Regions from separate parts of the Mesorhizobium sp. B2-4-1 genome, predicted to be linked through region 3. Evidence: predicted binding sites of a transcription regulator. Region 3 holds the regulator's gene; each other region holds the start of a gene.
What was found. The regulator LexA, encoded in region 3, represses DNA repair genes until DNA is damaged. The targets are predictions, from matches to a motif close to TGTTCNNNNTGTGTTCNG.

Region 1 (4,660 bases), on a different contig from region 3:
CGTGACGCACATCATTGCGCCCGAACCGGCCGCCAATGTCAGGGTCAACTACATCGTGCTCGGCCTGTCGTTTCTGTTCGAGGGCAGCTCATGGCTGGTGGCGCTGAGGGAATTCCGCCGGCAGAAGGGCCAGCAGGGCTGGCTGCAGGCCGTGCAATCGAGCAAGGATCCAAGCGTCTACACAGTGCTGTTCGAGGACAGTGCCGCGCTTCTCGGCCTGATCGTCGCCTTTGCCGGCATATTGGCGGCGGAGATTTTCGAGAGGCCGGAACTGGACGGCGCCGCCTCGATCGGCATTGCGCTGATCCTGGGTGCGACCGCGGCCTTCCTGGCGCGCGAGAGCAAGGGGCTGCTCATCGGCGAGCCTGCTTCGCCCGCGGTGCAGAAAGAAGTGCTGGCGATCGCGCAGCAGGATCCGGCGGTGCAGCGGGCGAACGGCGTCCTGACGGTCCACCTGGGGCCGGAAGAAATCGTTGCCGGCCTGAGCATCGAATTCGAGGACCATCTGTCGGCGCCGGAAATCGAAGCCTGCGTCGAGCGCCTCGAAGCGCGGCTAAGGAAGGAAATGCCCGAGATCACCCGGCTGTTCGTCAAGCCGCAGACGACAGGCACCTGGGAACAGCGGCGCAAGCTGATCGAATCGGCATCCGAGTAGAGTTTTGAGCAGGTCTCGAAAGCACATTTCACTCCTCGGGATTATGTCTTGGACCAGCGTCGCGTCGTTGCCTTGCGACGCTGCGCCGCTAAAATCAGCCGATCGAGTTTTGGAGGACTGATTATGAAGATCGACGGCGGCTGTCATTGTGGTGCCATCACCTATGAGGCGGAGGTCGAACCGGAAAAGACCTCGATCTGCCATTGTACCGATTGCCAACAGTTGACCGGTACGGCCTTTCGCGTCACCGTTCCGGCGCCTGAAGATCACTACCGGATCACAAAGGGTACACCGAAGGTCTACATCAAGACCGTGGCAAGCGGCGCCAAGCGCGTCCAGGCCTTTTGCGCCGACTGCGGTTCGCACCTTTACGCCACGTCGGTCGGAGATGGCCCAAAGGTCTACGGCATTCGAGTGGGAACCGCGCGGCAACGCCAGGATTTGATTCCGACACTGCAAAAATGGCACCGCTCGGCGCTTCACTGGCTACCTGAATTTCACGGCATGACCACAGTGGAGGAGCAGTAGCGCCGTCCGGTGCGGCGCCTCATTCGTCGCCTTCGACGACCCTCAGCCTGAGCTGGCCGGTCTTTGAATCGGCAACGCGTGGGGAATCGACAACGCGCGGGCCGGGTTCCGGCTTCGCAGGGGCTGGTGACGCCATGTCAGGGTCGGCATCGCCTCCGGGCTGCGCCCCAAACTCCAGAGCTTCGATCTTCTGGCCGCGTTTGGTCACCTTCGACGTCGAGACGAGGATGTCGTCTATATCCTTGGCCGACTGGGCAAAATGGCCCTGCAATTTGCGCACCCGCTCGTCGACGCGCGAAACATCCTCCATCAGCCGGATCACCTCGCCCTGGATCAGGTGTGCCTGCTCGCGCATACGGGCATCCTTCAGGATCGCCTGGATGACCTGGATCGACAGCATCAGGAGCGACGGCGAGACGATGACGACGCGGGCGCGGTGCGCCTTCTGCACCACCGCCTCGAAATTTTCGTGGATCTCGGCAAACACCGATTCCGACGGCACGAACATGAAGGCGGTATCCTGCGTCTCGCCCTGGATCAGATATTTATCCGCGATATCGCGGACATGCACCTCGATGTCGCGGCGGAAGGCCTGCGACGCGACCTTCTGCTGTTCGGCGCCTTCGGCGGCGCGGATGGCGTTCCAGGCTTCCAGCGGAAACTTGGCGTCGACGGCAAGCGCCGGCGCGCCGTTGGGCATCTTCACCAGGCAATCGGGACGGCTGCCGTTGGACAAGGTCGCCTGGAACTCGTAGGCGCCGTGCGGCAGACCGTCGGCGACGATCGCTTCCATGCGCGACTGGCCGAAGGCGCCGCGCGTCTGCTTGTTGGAGAGGATCGCCTGCAATTGCACGACCTGGCCGGCGAGCGACTGGATGTTGCCTTGCGCGGTGTCGATGACGGCCAGCCGCTCCTGCAATTTGGCCAGGCTCTCATGAGTGGATTTGGTTTGCTCGGTCATGGTCTGGCCGAGGCGGCCGGTCATGGCATCGAGGCGCTGGCCGATCGATTGCGTCAGTTCCGCCTGCCGCGCGCCGAAGACTTCCGCGATGGCGCCCATGCGGCCCTGCATCTCGGCTTGGCTTTGCAATATGCCGGCCATCCGCGCCTCGGCGTCGCGGGCATGGTCGGCGGCTTCGGCAGCGGCCACGGCGCGCGCCTTGGCCGAGCGCCACAGCGCGACGACAAGCGCCACGAACAGGCCAAGAAACACAAAGGCCCCGAACGCCAGCGCATGGCCGAGCGTGATCGTGGTCGCGCCAAGCCGGGCGACAGGTTCCGAAAGGATGGATGTCAGGTCGTTCATGCACACAGCATAGACGATTCGGCCGGCCAGCACAGATCAAAACGTGAACGATCCCCCGGCGTACCGGTTGACGCCCTTTATTCAAGGTCTTAGGTGAGACGCCATGCCGATCAAGCCGCTCATCATTCTTCCCGACCCCATCCTGCGCCAGGTTTCCAAGCCGGTGGAGCGCGTCGACGCGCCCTTGCGCAAACTGGCCGACGACATGCTGGCGACCATGTATGACGCGCCCGGCATCGGGCTGGCCGCGATCCAGATCGGCGAGCCGCTGCGCATGCTGGTGATCGACCTCGCCAAGGAGGACGAGACGCCGGCGCCGCATGTCTTCATCAATCCCGAAATCCTGGAAAGCGCCGACCAGCGCTCCGTCTACGAGGAAGGCTGCCTGTCGATTCCCGACTATTATGCCGAGGTCGAACGCCCGGCTTCCGTGCGGGTCAAGTATCTCGACCGCGACGGCAAGCTGCAGGAGATGGAGGCCGAGGGGCTGATGGCAACCTGCCTGCAGCATGAGATCGACCATCTCAACGGCGTGCTGTTCATCGACCACATTTCGAAGCTGAAGCGCGACATGGTGGTGAAGAAGTTCAAGAAGCTGGCCAAGGACAAGGCTCCGGGCAAGCTGGTGGGATAGGGGACAATGCCCCTTCGCGTCATTTTCATGGGGACGCCGGAGTTTTCGGTGCCGACATTGCGCGCGATTGCCGATGCCGGACATGAGGTCGCGGCCGTCTACACCCAGCCGCCGCGAGCCGCCGGCCGGCGCGGCCTTGAGCTGACACTGTCGCCGGTACAGCGCGAGGCGGAACGGCTGGGCATCGAGACGCGCACGCCGACGTCGCTCAAGGGCGAGGCCGAACAGGCAGCTTTTCGCGCGCTGCAAGCCGATATCGGCGTGGTCGTGGCTTATGGCCTGCTGCTGCCCAGGGCGGTTCTTGAGGCGCCGCAACTGGGCTGCATCAACGGCCATGCCTCGCTGTTGCCGCGGTGGCGCGGTGCGGCGCCCATCCAGCGGGCGATCATGGCGGGAGACAGCGAAACCGGCATGATGGTCATGCGCATGGAAGAAGGCCTCGACACCGGCCCGGTGGGGCTGGTTGAAAAATGCGTCATCGAACCCGATATGACCGCCGGCGATCTGCATGATCGATTGATGAGCGTCAGCGCCGCACTGATCGTAGAAGCGCTGGCGCGGCTGGAAAGGAATGGCCTGGCCTTCACCGCCCAAGCGGTTGAGGGGGTGACCTATGCCAAAAAGATCGGTAAATCCGAGACGCACGTGGATTGGACGCGACCCGCGGCCGAAGTCCACAATAACATTCGCGGCCTGTCGCCCTTCCCCGGCGCCTGGTGCGAGGTTGAAATTGGTGGCCGGGTGGAACGGCTGAAACTGCTTCGCTCGACGCTTGCGCAAGGTGTGGGCGAACCGGGAGGAATTCTCGACGACCGCCTGACGATCGCCTGCGGAGCGGGCGCGATCCGGCTGGTCGAAGTTCAACGGGCGGGCGGAAGGCCCGCCGCCGCGCAAGAATTCCTGCGCGGGACCAAGATCGAAAAAGGAATGAAACTGTCATGAGCATGATGTCGATACGCGCGGCGACGCCGCGGGATCGCGAGGCCATCCGCCTCGTCGAGGAACACGCTTTCGGCCAGCAGGCGGAAGCCGGGCTGGTTGACGCGCTGGTTTCCGGCGGCGACGCCGTTGTCGAACTGGTGGCGGAAGAAGACGGGCAGGTGGTTGGCCACATCCTGTTTTCGCGTCTTTTCGTCCGCACCGGCGGCAAGGATTGCCCGGCGGTGGCACTGGCGCCGCTGGCGGTGGAGCCGTCCTTTCACGGCACCGGCATTGGCGGCGCGCTGATCCGCGAGGCTCACATCCGCCTGCGCGACGCCGGCGAGATGCTGGCCGTGGTGCTGGGCGATCCCACCTACTACAGCCGTTTCGGCTACAGCCACGCGCGCGCCGAAGGATTCGAGAGCGAATACCAGGGCGAGGCGCTGCAGGCGCTGGCCTGGGGCGACGCTCCCGGAACCGGCCGGCTGGTCTACGCCTCGGCCTTCACCGCACTCGCCGCCTAGGCGAGTGCGTATAGCCGCCCGGCATGCCGCGTTTTCGCCTCGACATCGAATATGACGGCAGCCTGTTTGCCGGCTGGCAGCACCAGGCGGAC
Region 2 (4,660 bases), on a different contig from region 3:
GGCGCGCAGATCGGCTACTGGAAGGCCGTTTCCGAAAAACTTCTGAGCTTGCGCGAATGCAGCCGCTCCATCGGCATTTCCGAAAGCTTTTCCATCGCCCTGATGCCGATGGTGAGGTGCTGCGCCACCTGCCGCTTGTAGAATTCGGTCGCCATACCGGGCAGCTTCAGTTCGCCATGCAGCGGCTTGTCGGAGACACACAAGAGCGTGCCGTAAGGCACGCGGAAGCGGAAGCCATTGGCCGCGATCGTTGCCGATTCCATGTCAAGTGCGATCGCCCTCGACTGCGAAAGCCGCTGCACCGGTCCGCGCTGGTCGCGCAGTTCCCAGTTGCGGTTGTCAATGGTGGCTACAGTGCCGGTGCGCATGATGCGCTTGAGATCGTACCCGGACAGGCCGGTGACTTCGGCCACCGCTTCCTGCAATGCCACCTGGATTTCGGCCAGCGGCGGGATCGGCACCCAGACCGGCAGGTCGTCGTCCAGCACGTGATCCTCGCGCACATAGGCATGCGCCAGCACATAATCGCCCAGCGCCTGCGTATTGCGCAGGCCCGCGCAATGGCCGAGCATCACCCAGGCATGCGGCCTCAGCACAGCGATATGATCGGTGATCGTCTTGGCGTTGGAGGGTCCGACACCGATATTGACCATGGTGATCCCGCCATGGTTCGGCTTCTTCAAGTGGTAGGCCGGCATCTGCGGCAGGCGCTGCGGCGCCACCCCTTCGCTCGGGGCGCTCTGCCCGGCTTTGGTGACCACGTTGCCCGGTTCGATGAATTCGGCATATCCGCCGCCGCCATCCTCCATCAGGTCACGGGCGCGCGCCACGAACTCGTCGATATAGAACTGATAGTTGGTGAACAGCACGAAATTCTGGAAATGCTGCGGCGTGGTCGCGGTATAGTGCGACAGGCGGTGGAGCGAATAGTCGATCCGCTGCGCGGTGAAGGGCGCCAGCGGCCTTGGTTCTCCGAACGCCACTTCGAACGTGCCGTTGGCGATCTGGTCGTCTGTACCGTCGAGATCTGGCACGTCGAACAGGTCTCGGATAGGCCGCTGGATACGCTCGGCCGCGGTTCCGTCGACATGGGTGCCTTCGAGAAAGGCGAAATGCAGCGGGATCGGCGTTGTCGATTCCGAGACCGTGACCGCGACCCCGTGGTTGCGCATGATCAGACGCAATTGCTCGACCAGATAGCTTTCGAACAGGCTCGGCTGGGTGATGGTGGTGGAAAAATGCCCCGGCGTCGGCATGTGGCCATAGGCTTGGCGCGAATCGATCTGGGTGAACGAGTTGGTCGTGACGCCGATCTCCGGGTAGAAGGCGCGGTAGCGCTTGCTGCTGTCGCCGCCGGCGGCAAGCGCCGCGAAGGAGTCGCGCAGGAACTTGGTGTTGCGGTCATAAAGGGCTTGCAACGCCGCGACGGCCTTTTCTGCGGTGTCGAAGCTTTGCCGGCCAAAAGGCTCGGGCATGACGACAGATTCGATGGCTTGGGGATAGATTCGCTTTTCCATGGCTCAATATAGAGATTTGGAAAGGCGGTTGGGAGGGGTGTCCCGATCGAAGGCGCAATTTATCCGCGCTGCAGGCTGACCAGCAGCACGAAACCGACGCCCGACTTCTTCAGTGCTGGCGCGTCGATCGTGGAACCGGCATCGGCACGCATCATCGGTACGGCCAGGACCGGCGCGGCAAGAAACGCCAGGATGAGCGCCGCCCGCGGCAGAAGCCGAACGGTTTTGAAGAGGTTGGCGGCGATGCGGTTCATGGTCTTTGCTTTTCTTTCGAGGTCTTGGTTTGGTCAGGTCTTTGGTTTCTGTCTCAGGGGCGAAGGGTGGTCGGGCAGGCGAGGCGGCAGGTTCTGGAACTGGCCTCGTCCCAGGAACGGGCCGGACGGCCCGCTTCGGCGACGAGGATGGCGAAGAACATTCCAAACAGGCTCACCAGCAGGCAGACGATGGTGAAGCGGCGGGCGAGCATTGGTCGTGTCTCCTTCAATACGCAGGAGAATGCCCGGGCACGACTGAACCGGCTCTGATGCCGACGTTCATCTGCCGTTCAAATCGGTTGATGGATTTTGAGGCGGCGCTGGCCATAAGGAGCATGGCTGCCGGCACAGCATGCCAGGATCATGAAACGAAAACGGGGCCTGCCGGCCCCGTTTTCATGTCGCAAGGATGGGGTCGATCAGAGCTTGTGCCAGGTCTGGCTCTTGCAGATCAGCCCGCCGAGCACGCAACCGCTCATTTTCAGCGAGGTGCCCGATAGTGTCGCCTTGCCGGAGTAGGTCTTGTCGTTTGCCGGGTCGGTTATGTTGCCGGTGTATTTGTTGTCGCCGGACGCCTTGAGCGAACCGATGGTCTTGCCGGCATATTTGCCAGACTTCAGCGTGATGGAAAATGAACCCGAGCCCCCGATGGCCGCGGTATCGCCGGCCTGCGTCTTCCAGTTTCCCTCGATCGGATCGGCCCAGGCCAGACCGGTCAGGATCAAAGTGGCCGCCAGGGCCAGGCTTGCTTTTCGAAACATCTTTCCTCCCTTGGATACCGGCAGGAGGCTACGCCTCGCCGGTCTGCCGCTTACGCAAACGTAAGCTAATCCAGCTCCCTGCAAAACAAAAGCGGTGCCGCAGCGGAAGCTTTGGCAATTCAGATGCGCCGACGGAAGCAATGTCGGCAGGGAAATGAATGCATGCATGCGCGGCGTTTGTTTCGCGTGGTTAGCAGAGTGTTGATTCCGCCCGCGAAAATTGTCGTCAAATTTGGCGCTATCCGGCTGAATCGCTGGCTTTGTATCCTTAACGAATTTCCACGTTTACCTATTGTTTTAGCTTTGTTTTCCTCAAATTAAGCACGCCATTTAACGACGGATTCAAGCCTGAGCGGCATTCTCGAAAGCATCGAAAGAGCAGCCCGGGCAGACAAACGGAGGCAGCTCTCGGGAGCCAGACAGGGCCGGAAGAGAGGATTGAAAAATGGCACGTTTTGAAATGCTTGAAGCAGGCTTCGGCGCCATGGGGGCAACTGCCCAGGCCGACATTCTTTTCGAACTGGGGATGATGTATGCGACGGGCCGCGATTGCGAGACCGATGTCGTCGCCGCCCACAAATGGTTCAACATCGCCGCGATCAAGGGTTCGGCCCGCGCTGCGGAATTGCGTTCGGAACTGTCGGCTGCGATGTCGAAGGTCGAGATCGCCAAGGCGCTGCGCGAAGCCCGCGAATGGATGACGATGCACTGAATTTAGAGATAAGGCAGGGCGGCCTTCTGGTCCGCCAGGCAAGGACAAGGCCGCGGTAAGACGGCCACGTGACAAAACCAAGAACGCGGCACGCCCGACAGGGCCAGCGGCGCGGCGGCCATGATCCGGTTTCGGAAAGATCAGGGCCAGCAGGAAGACAGGGAAGGCGAGTTGGGTTCGAGTGCGGGGGCGCTTGAGAAACAGCTCGACAGGCAAAGCCGCGACCGGCCGGAACAAGGCCGGCGCGGCTTTTGCCTTTTTGCTCCAGAGATGCTCCGCAGGCCTAATCGAGCGCCGCCAATGCGCCTAGACAGGCCACACGAAGGATGAAATTGTCCGGCCTCTCTGGAAGAAGCGTGGCCGGGGCGGCCGCGCGTGAGTGGAGGAGTCATACCGCAATGAAAAAATTAAGTATTTTGAACGCGGCCATTTTCGGCCTGATGATGAGCGCGCCGGTCGCCTATGCCGACGACATCACCTTTTCGGTGGTCGGTCCGATGACCGGACAGCTCGCCACCATTGGCGATCAGTTCAAGCAGGGCGCGCAGGCTGCCGCCGACGCGATCAATGCTGCCGGCGGTGTCGACGGTCGCCAGATCAAGCTCGATATCGAGGATGACCAGTGCGACCCGAAGCAGGCGGTTTCGGTCGCCAACCGTATCGTCGCCAATGGCGTCAAGTTCATCGACGGCCACGCTTGCTCGGGTTCGAGCATTCCGGCTTCCGCCGTCTATGCCGAAGCCGGTGCCCTGATGATGAGCCCGGCCTCCTCGAACCCGGTGCTGACCGACGCCGCAGCGAAGGCCGGCTGGCCGACGATCATGCGCCTCTATACGCGTGACGATGCGCAGGGTGCCTTCATCGGCCCCTGGATCGCGAAGAAGTATGCCGGCAAGAACGTCGTCATCCTGCATGACAAGAGTGCCTACGGTCAGGGCGTTGCCGATGCGGTCAAGGCCACGATGAATGCCGGCGGCCTGAAGGAAGTGGACTATGAAGGCATCAATGCCGGCGAAAAGGACTATTCGGCGCTCGTCACCAAGCTCAAGGACCTCAAGGCCGACGTTGTCTATTTCGGCGGTTACCACCCGGAGGCTGGCCTGATCCTGCGCCAGTCGGCGGAACAGGGCATCAAGTTCCAGCTGATCATGCCGGATTCGATAGCCTCGCCGGAATTCTGGCAGGTTGCCGGCCCGGCCGGCGAAGGGACCATGTTCGTCTTCCCGTCGGATCCTCAGGCAAAGCCGGAAGCCAAGGCAGCCGTCGAGAAGATCAAAGCCGGCGGTTTCGTGCCGGAAGGCTTCACGCTATTCTCCTACGCCACGATCCAGGCCTTTGCGGAAGGCATCAAGCGTGCCGGCAGCGATGATCCGGCCAAGGTCGCCGAGGCGCTGAAGAACGGGCAGCCAATCAGCA
Region 3 (4,660 bases):
TTCTGAGCGACAGGCTCTTAAGTCACCGCCGCCTTGACGGCGAAACGCGCCTCCTGCCACGCGTCCGTGCGCAAAATGTCTTCCAGCACCTCGACAGCCTGCCAGACATCGACATAGCCGACATAAAGCGGCGTAAAGCCGAAGCGAATCGTGGATGGCGCGCGGAAATCGCCGATCACGCCGCGCTCGATCAAGGCCCGCATCACCTGATAGCCATGCGGGTGGAGGAACGAAACCTGGCTGCCGCGCTCATTGCCATCGCGCGGGCTTTCGAGTTCGAGGCCGTAGGCGCCGCATTTTGCCTCGACCAGTTGGATGAACAGATCGGTCAACGCCATGCTCTTCCTGCGCACCTCTGCCATGTCGACGTCGTTCCAGACATCGAGCGCCCCTTTGAGCGCGCGCATCGACAGCACAGGCTGCGTGCCGCAGAGAAACCGGCGGATGCCTGTGCCGACAGCAAAACCCTGTTCGAAGGCGAATGGCCGCGCATGGCCCCACCAGCCGCTGAGCGGCTGGCGGACATCGCCATGGTGGCGCTCGGCCGCGTAGATGAAGGCCGGGGCACCCGGGCCGCCATTGAGATATTTGTAGGTGCAGCCAACGGCGAAATCGGCATTCGAACGGTCGAGCTCGACGGGCAAGGCGCCGGCGGTATGGCAGAGATCCCAGACAATCAGCGCGCCGGCATCATGTGCCGTCCGCGTCAGCGCGGCCACGTCGCGCAACTGCCCGGATTTGTAGTTGACGTGGTTGACCAGGATGACCGCGACCCGCTCGTCGATCAGTTCTTCTATGGTCGGCGCATCGACACCCTCGAGCCGCAGCACCGTGCCCGGCCGCGTCGAGGCAACGCCTTCGGCCATATAGAGATCGGTCGGAAAGCTGTCCCCCTCGGCGACGATGACTGACCTGTCCGGCCGCATCCCGAGTGCCGCATGCAGCACCTTGTAGATGTTGATCGAGGTGGTATCGCAGACCACCGTCTGGCCGGCGGCGGCCCCGATCAGGCGCCCGAGTTGGTCGCCGAGTTCGACCGGCATGTCGAACCAGCCGGCGGTGTTCCAGGCGCGGATGAGATCCTGCGCCCACTCCTGCGTGGCGGCCTTCTGCAGCTCGCCGAACACGGCGGGCGAAGCGGCGCCCAGCGAATTGCCGTCGAGATAGATCACCCCCTGGGGCAAGGTGAAGCGGTCACGCATGGCACGCAGCGGATCCGCGGTGTCCATTGCCTCGATCGCTGCGAGATCGGGAATTTTGCTCATGGTCGCGATGTTCCTCGGTGAGAAGAGCGCCCTGGAAACGGGCCGGCTGTTTTGCCGCCCGGGCAAGGGCTGGCCGCATAGACGCGCAAGAACAGGGTGAACGCCCGGTTCGATCTTTGCTCGATTTCCGCCCGAGGCAGTTCCTCGAGCACCCCAACGATCCGGCGAACCTGGAGATCGCCGATCAAAAGACTGATGTAGATGTCGGCGGCTTCGGCAGGATCGTCACAGGCGATCAGGCCGGCCCGACTTGCGGTTCGAAGCAGGTCGCCAACAAGCGGCATTATGGCATTGCGGCCGAATTGCGCGATCGATTGGCCAAGCGTGCCTGTATCGTTGACGTCGCCGGCCGCGGCGCGATTGAGCGCCACCGCCTTGTCGCCCGTCACGAGGGTCAGCAGGACTGGCCCGAGCAAGTTCAGGGTTTCGAGCGGATCGCGCGCCTGGTGAAGGGCGTCCTCCAGCAGCTTCCTTGCCTCTCCCGCATTGGCTTCGATCAAGGATCGAAACAGGGTCTGCTTGTTGCCGTACCAGTTGTAGAGGGTTTCGTTCGAGGCCGATGCCCGCTTGGCGATAGCAAGCAGGGAGGCGCTCTTGTAGCCGGCTTCCCGGAGCACCGCATAGGCGGCCTCCTCTATCCGTTCGCGTCGCGCGGCCTGCTTCGGCGTGGTCATTGGTGTTCCTCTTCGAAAACCGTACATTATTATACGGTTTCGTCAAGCGAACGGGAAGCAAGGAGCGAGCGAACGCAGCCCATCGCGACCAGTGGTGGTGCCTCGTCGTTTTCCCGCAGGAAGTTGGCATTTTGGTTTCGTTTCGTTCACGAGCCGCAGGGGTTTTTAATCCGCCCAAACGCACCCCGCACCTGCCGGTCACCCAGCTTGCAGGCTTGTGCCAAGAGTGGAGACCGGTCGGGCCACAGGCCATTAACCAAAATAGTTTCAAAGGGCCCGGGAGCGCATTGACGACGGACCGCGCTGGCAGGATGCTGGCTGCGGGAGGGCATTTCGTTTCCGTCGCCTTAACAAATTCATTAAACTTTAAATGGTTGCGGAACACAACTGGAACAGATAGTGTTTGTTCTGGGTTTGTTTTCTGATTCTGGTTCCAGACCCTTCGTGCAATGCCTTTGGGGGCCGCCATGCTCACGCGCAAGCAACATGAACTCTTGATGTTCATCCATGAACGGCTGAAGGAAAGCGGCATTCCGCCGTCCTTCGACGAGATGAAGGAAGCGCTGGACCTCGCCTCCAAGTCGGGAATTCATCGGCTGATCACGGCGTTGGAGGAGCGCGGCTTCATTCGCCGCCTGCCCAACCGGGCGCGCGCGCTGGAGGTGCTGCGCCTGCCGGACTCGATCGCGCCGGGTCTTAACGCGGCAAAGAAGTTCTCCCCGAGCGTCATCCAGGGCAGCCTCGGACAGGGCAGCAGCCCTAGCCGGCAGATCAAGCCGGCGACGTCTTCGCGTCTGCCCGCTGCCGGCAATGACGACGATGCGGTTTCAGCGGTGTCGATCCCGGTCATGGGTCGCATCGCAGCGGGTGTGCCGATCGACGCCATCCAGCATCAGACGCATTCCATTTCAGTGCCGCCTGACATGATCATGGGCGGCGAACACTATGCGCTGGAGGTCAAGGGCGATTCGATGATCGAGGCCGGCATTTTCGACGGCGACACGGTCATCATCCGCAATGCCGACACCGCAAGTCCCGGCGAGATCATCGTGGCCCTGGTGGACGAGGAGGAAGCAACGCTGAAGCGCTTCCGCCGAAAGGGTGCTTCGATTGCGCTCGAGGCTGCCAATCCGGCCTATGAAACACGTATTTTCGGACCGGACAGGGTCAAGGTGCAAGGCAAGCTGGTCGGCCTGATCAGGCGCTACTGAGCGGGGTCGGCGGTGGGCTTTTCGGGTTTGCGGTAAGGCGGCAGTCCCCTTGCCTCGCGTGAGAATTTCCGCTGTTCGTGCCAAGGCCGATATGGCCTGTCGACGGCAAAGCTGACCCGTGCCGGTGCCGTCGCCGATTGCTGGTCGAAGAAGACGGCGGCACTTCCCTTACGAGCGAGCTGCCGCTTGGTGATGACGAGAACCAGCGGATTGTGGCAGGGATCGTAGCCCGCGGGGTCGTTGATGACGATCAGATCCGCATAGGAGCAGGCCCTCCAGGCGTCCTTGCGATCCTCCACCTGCGCGATGATCGCCCCCGAGGTATGCCGGGCCATGCACAGGCCCGTGAAGCAATAGAAAGGCGCTCCCGCCGGAAGTTGCGCGGGATCGAAGATGTCGAACTGTCGGTCTCCGCTGTCGAACAGTTCCGGCGCAACGATGGTTTCGGACTTCAGCGCGCGTTTCCAATTATCGACGGTGAATTCGTTCGGGCGCGCCCGGTTGATCGCGAGCTCGCCGCCGCCGATCGGCAACGCCACCAGGCGGGCATCCTCCGAAATCAGCACGTCCGGCGTGCGCGTGTCCGAGACGGTCAACAGGCCGGCGAGCGCGAAGGGAAGTGCCGCCAGCCGCAGCCATGTCGTGGCCATCGTCGCGATGACCAGGGCGATCGCCACCAGAAGGACGGATGCTGCGAAATCAACCCGACCGCGTCGACCGGCGAGCGTTGCGAGATCCATCCTGATATGGCGATCATCGCGGTCAGTCCCTTGCCCATCAGATAAAGGGATGGTCCATCGAACCCGAACGGCATCAGCAGCGCGCTGGCAACCGCAAGGAACATCACGACAGAAACGATCGGCATGACGGCAAGATTGGCGAACAGGCTGAGCGGCGACACGCGCTGGAAATGCCAGATGGCGAAAAGCGCCGTGGCGCTTCCCGCGATAATCGAGGTCATCGCCAGCCCACCTGTCGCCAGCAGCAATTTTCGCGTCAGCAGGCCAGGCAAGGTCCGTTGCGGCGGCGGGGTCCGCGCTTTGTCGGCTTTGCGATCCGACCAGCCGGCATAGGCGCCGACCAGGGCCGCGGTGGCGGCGAACGACATCTGGAAGCTCGGCCCTACCACCTCGTGCGGCGACACCACGATGACGGCGATCGCCGAAATAGCCAGATTGCGCATGGTGAGTGCCGCCCGATCGAACAGAACGGCGATCAGCATCACCGCCAGCATGATGAAGCTGCGTTCGGCGGCGACAACGACGCCCGAAATGACGAGGTAGGCGGCGATCGAGAAAAGTGCCGCCGCGGCCGCGTATTTCTTGACCGGCCGGCGGGAGGAAAAATTCGGGAACAGCGCGAAGCCGCCACGCAGCAGACCCATGACCGTGCCGGCGACCAGCGCCATGTGCAGCCCGGAAATTGAGATGATGTGGTAGATGCCGGTGCGTCGCATCGCTTCATTGATCTCGTCGGGAATCCCGGCGCGCACACCCACGATCAGCGCCGC
Region 4 (4,660 bases), on a different contig from region 3:
TCGCCGCTTATTTTGGCTACCGCACCTTCATCCGCGAGGCCGAGCGTGTAACCGCCAAGGTGCGGCGCACCGAAAAGCAGACGGCAAACGGCGCGATGGGGACGCTGGTGAAGGATCCGAAGACCGGCGAGTACCGGCTGGCCAAGGACTGATCCTCATTTCACTCGCAATCGAGAGCCTGGAATCCGGCCAGCGCGTCCGGATATGGCCGGCGCCCGCCAAGATAAACCTCGCTCTGCATGTCACCGGCAGGCGCGATGACGGGTATCATCTGATCGAAAGCCTGGCGGTGTTCACGCGCTTTGGCGACAGGATCGAGATCGCGCTTGCCGAGCGAGACGATTTCAGCGTGTCCGGCCGCTACGCTCCGGATGTTCCCGTCGACGGCAGCAATCTGGTGCTCAGGGCGCGTGACGCGCTGCGGCAGGCAGCCGGTCCTCGCGGCACGCCGCCGGTCGCCATCAAGCTCGAAAAGAACCTGCCCGTCGCTTCCGGCGTCGGCGGCGGGTCGAGCGATGCGGCAGCAGTTCTGCGTGGGCTTGCGGCAAGCTGGCAACTCGACATCGACGATGTCGCGCTGGCGCGGATCGGGCTTTCGCTTGGCGCCGATATTCCCATGTGTCTGGCAGCCAGGCCGCTGATTGCACGCGGCATCGGCGAGGAGCTGTCGATCGTGCCTGATTTCTCGGCGCTCGGACTGGTGCTGGTCAATCCCGGCAAGGCGGTCTCGACCGCCGACGTATTCAACGCGCTGTCGCGGCGCGACAATGATGCGCTGCCGCCGCTGCCGCATGTGGTTGACTTCCACGGCCTGCGCAACTGGCTGGAGATAACGCGCAACGATCTCGAGCCGGCGGCCCGCGCCATCGAGCCCGCCATCGGCAAGGCACTTTCGGTGCTGAACAAGGCCGGGGCCGGTTGTGCCCGCATGTCGGGTTCCGGCGCCACGTGCTTCGGCCTGTTCGAGACCGGCAATGTCGCCAAGCGCGCGGCCGCGGACATCCGCGCCCGGCAACCCGACTGGTTCGTCGCCGCGACGCGCAGCATGACGGCGGAGGCAGATGCCCATGGCCAGGACTGACGAGAGCCGTTCCTTCATTCCGGTCCGCATCGCGGTGCTGACCGTTTCCGACACGCGCAGCCTTGCCGACGACAGGTCCGGCCAGACGCTGGCCGATCGCATCGCGGATGCCGGCCACATCCTCGCCGCCCGCGACATTGTCACCGACGACCGCGACAAGATCCGCGACAAGGTTCTGGCGTGGTCGCGTGACAAGGACATCGACGTCGTCATCACCACCGGCGGCACCGGCTTCACCGGGCGCGACGTGACGCCGGACGCGCTGGAGCCGATCTTCGAAAAGCGCATGGATGGTTTTTCCGAGGTGTTCCACCGCATTTCCTACGACAAGATCGGCACCTCCACGATCCAGAGCCGGGCGACCGGCGGCGTCGTCAACGCCACCTTCGTCTTCGTGCTGCCGGGCTCGCCCGGCGCCTGCAAGGATGCCTGGGACGGCATCTTGAAGGCGCAGCTCGACTACCGGCACATGCCCTGCAACTTCGTCGAGATCATGCCGCGCCTGGACGAGCACCTGCGGCGCGGCATGTCGGCTCCGTGAAAGCCGAGGCAAGGCGCTGGTTTCACGCCGCGTTTGCCAGGCAGAACACCGCCTTCGCCTTCGAAAGACCATTCCAAACCGGATGCGGCAGGACGTATCGTCTCGCGGCGGCGGCCATCGCCGTTGAAGACGGGCGGACGCGATGACAGTGCATAATGGCGGGTGCCATTGCGGCAACATACGCCTTCGATTTTCAACCGAGCTCGATCCATCGACAATCGAGGTTCGCGCCTGCCAGTGCTCGTTCTGTACCAAGCATGGCTCGCGCGCCGTCGCCGATCCGGACGGCAGGCTGGTCATCTCAGTCAAGGACATCCAGCGATTGAAGAAATACCGTTTTGGATTGGGGACGGCCGACTACCTGATCTGCGGTGAATGCGGTGTCTATACCGCCGCAATCGCCGGAGAGGACGATGCCAGGGCAATCGTCATCATCAACGCCCTGGACGATCAAAGGTCGTTCAGTCAGGAACCGATCCCGGTCGACTACGACGCGGAAAGCAAGGCAGAGCGTCAAGCCAGACGTCGTCTTCGCTGGATGCCTGTGGAGATGCGTTTTAGCGAATGACCGGCTCGCCGTGGAAGCGCCGGCGCGAGGACCGCGAGACACCGAAACCACTTCCTTCATCAGCCGCGGCCTGCGCGCCGGCACCCGCGTGATCGGAAGCTAGCTGCGCGTCACATGTGCAACGCACGTAGACAGAGCAGCTGCAAAATCATTTGGACGGGCGGTGCTCTTGTTTTGCCGGAGCGGCCCAGATTTCGGCATCCAGCCGCTTGGTCGCCAGGCCGCGAGCGAGAGCCTCGGCGCTGCCGGCTCTTTTCGACAAGGATGTGGCCTGGCGCTTGCTGATCAGCAGCCCGTCGGCCAAGGCACGGTTTCCCGAGAAGATACGGGCCAGGAATGGCGCGCGGCCGGCGCGTGTGCGTGAAAACCGCGCCGCCATGGTTTGCCTCGCTGTATGCGCAACGACATCGTCGATCCATCCGTCGACCAGCCGCGCGCCCGGTTCCAGCAGCAACAGCCAATCGCCTTTCGCGTGCCGGATGGCCGCCGCGACGCCGTCGGTCGCATACTGGCACCCGGCATGCTCGGCGACGCGATGGGTCTGGTCGGTGGAACCGGTGTCGCAGACGATGACCTCGCGCACCACGCCCTCGACCGCGCCGCCGATCAGCGTCGCCAGCGTGCGGGCGAGGCCCTCCTCGTCATTGTGGGTCTCGATAAGAACGGTGAGCATCGTGTGCCGAATAGCGGAAAGCGGAACGCAGCGCCAGTTTTTGCGGCGCACCATAGAAAGTTCTTGCTTTGTTCTCGTTCGGCAAATAGGATTAAATTCATGAGCAGAGCGATTCGAAACAACATGGACAGTCCCTGGGAGCGGGCGAAGATGGAACCGATCATGCGCGCCGACATTGCCGCCTTCGGAGCAGGACGAGCCGAAATGGCCAACGCGATGATCGAGCAGAACGGCATGCGCGTCCGCCCCGACCGCAACCGCGGCCGGTCGGCAGGCATCAACCCGTCCGGTCGGTTCGAGCCGGTCAGCCGGCATGTCTTCGACGATGGCTGGAACTCGCTGGAGGAACTGCCTCCCTTCAAGACCGAGGTACAGGTCGAGAAGCCGCGTACCATCATCACCCGCAATGAATCGCCCGACATCTCGTTCGACCGCTCGATCAATCCCTATCGCGGCTGCGAGCATGGCTGCGTCTATTGCTTTGCGCGGCCTACGCACAGTTTCATGGGCCTGTCGCCGGGGCTGGATTTCGAATCCAAGCTGTTCGCCAAGCCCGACGCGGCGCGCCTGCTCGACAAGGAACTGTCGAAGGACGGTTACCAGCCGCGGACCATCGCCATCGGCACCAATACCGATCCCTACCAGCCGATCGAGAAGCAGCACCGGATCATGCGCGAGATCCTCGAAGTGCTGGAGGCGCGCGGCCACCCGGTCGGCATCGTCACCAAATCCGCTCTGGTGACGCGCGATATCGACATCTTGTCACGCATGGCCGAACGGGGCCTCGCCAAGGTGGCGTTGTCGGTGACGACGCTCGACCGCATGCTGGCGCGCACCATGGAGCCACGCGCCTCGACGCCGGCCAAGCGGCTGGAGGCGATCAGGCAGCTTGCGGATGCCGGCATCCCTGCTTCGGTCATGGTGGCGCCGATCATCCCCGGGCTGACCGACCAGGAGATGGAACGCATCCTCGATTCGGCGCACCATGCCGGCGCACGCGAGGCGGGCTATGTCGTGCTGCGTCTGCCGCTCGAGGTCAGCCCGATCTTCAAGGACTGGCTGCTGCGCCACTATCCCGACCGCTATCGCCATGTGATGTCGCTGATCCGCTCGATGCGCGAGGGCAAGGATTACGATTCGGAATGGGGCAAGCGCATGAAGGGCGCGGGTCCTTACGCCTGGCAGATCGGCCGGCGCTTCGAAATCACCGCCAAGCGGCTCGGTCTCAATGCCGAGCGGCGCACGCTGCGGACCGACCAGTTCGTCGCCGCCGGCAAGGACCAGGAGCAGTTGATGCTGCTTTGAACGACCGCGGCTGTTTGCCGCCGTGGCGAAAAAATCCCGTCCGGCCTGCCCCGGCCTGCAGACGGTGCCCTCCCGGTCCGGCGCCCCACCCGACCCGGAGGGACTTGCGGAGAATCAGAGCCGATGCGAACCTCGCCGCAACATGGCTCGCGCGCGTTCTGATTCTCCGCCTCTCTTCGAAATCGTCGAGAAACCCGATTTCTCCTTCGAGACGAAGGCGATGGCCGAAGGCCTGTGGCCGGTCGCGGGGATGGACGAGGCCGGACGCGGCCCGCTGGCCGGACCGGTGGTGGCGGCTGCGGTCGTGCTCGACCCTGCCAACATCCCTGACGGCCTCGACGATTCCAAACGGCTCAGCCATTTGCAACGCGAGGCGCTGTTCGTGCGCATCATCGGCTCCGCGCTCGGCGTGTCGATGGCCTCGGTCAGCGCCGAGGGCATTGACGGCAGCAACATCCTCAAGGCGAGCCTGGAGGCGATGCGCCGTGCGGT

Region 1: FJ949_RS00925 (DNA recombination protein RmuC) is a predicted target of LexA. The motif match lies at 2,522-2,539, and genes of this name have one in related genera.
Region 2: FJ949_RS07515 (sel1 repeat family protein) is a predicted target of LexA. The motif match lies at 2,826-2,843, and genes of this name have one in related genera.
Region 4: FJ949_RS18235 (PA0069 family radical SAM protein) is a predicted target of LexA. The motif match lies at 2,922-2,939, and genes of this name have one in related genera.

The regions. Positions count from the first base shown of each region.
Region 1 covers NZ_VFVN01000001.1:176,889-181,548, forward strand. Annotated here, with positions in the region: gene FJ949_RS00915 (cation diffusion facilitator family transporter) at 1-655, shown strand, start outside; gene FJ949_RS00920 (GFA family protein) at 779-1,183, shown strand; gene FJ949_RS00925 (DNA recombination protein RmuC) at 1,203-2,489, opposite strand; gene def (peptide deformylase) at 2,593-3,123, shown strand; gene fmt (methionyl-tRNA formyltransferase) at 3,130-4,065, shown strand; gene FJ949_RS00940 (N-acetyltransferase) at 4,062-4,568, shown strand; gene truA (tRNA pseudouridine(38-40) synthase TruA) at 4,592-4,660, shown strand, end outside.
Region 2 covers NZ_VFVN01000002.1:579,952-584,611, reverse strand. Annotated here, with positions in the region: gene FJ949_RS07530 (AMP nucleosidase) at 15-1,475, opposite strand; gene FJ949_RS07525 (hypothetical protein) at 1,577-1,771, opposite strand; gene FJ949_RS30260 (hypothetical protein) at 1,825-1,983, opposite strand; gene FJ949_RS07520 (DUF2147 domain-containing protein) at 2,191-2,532, opposite strand; gene FJ949_RS07515 (sel1 repeat family protein) at 2,978-3,244, shown strand; gene FJ949_RS07510 (branched-chain amino acid ABC transporter substrate-binding protein) at 3,643-4,660, shown strand, end outside.
Region 3 covers NZ_VFVN01000008.1:113,567-118,226, forward strand. Annotated here, with positions in the region: gene kynU (kynureninase) at 18-1,265, opposite strand; gene FJ949_RS20920 (TetR/AcrR family transcriptional regulator C-terminal domain-containing protein) at 1,262-1,939, opposite strand; gene lexA (transcriptional repressor LexA) at 2,407-3,150, shown strand; partial or broken gene FJ949_RS20930 (ComEC/Rec2 family competence protein) at 3,144-4,660, opposite strand, start outside.
Region 4 covers NZ_VFVN01000006.1:377,541-382,200, reverse strand. Annotated here, with positions in the region: gene FJ949_RS18260 (hypothetical protein) at 1-152, shown strand, start outside; gene FJ949_RS18255 (4-(cytidine 5'-diphospho)-2-C-methyl-D-erythritol kinase) at 179-1,081, shown strand; gene moaB (molybdenum cofactor biosynthesis protein B) at 1,068-1,622, shown strand; gene FJ949_RS18245 (hypothetical protein) at 1,945-2,190, shown strand; gene FJ949_RS18240 (glycosyltransferase) at 2,339-2,863, opposite strand; gene FJ949_RS18235 (PA0069 family radical SAM protein) at 3,014-4,168, shown strand; gene FJ949_RS18230 (ribonuclease HII) at 4,311-4,660, shown strand, end outside.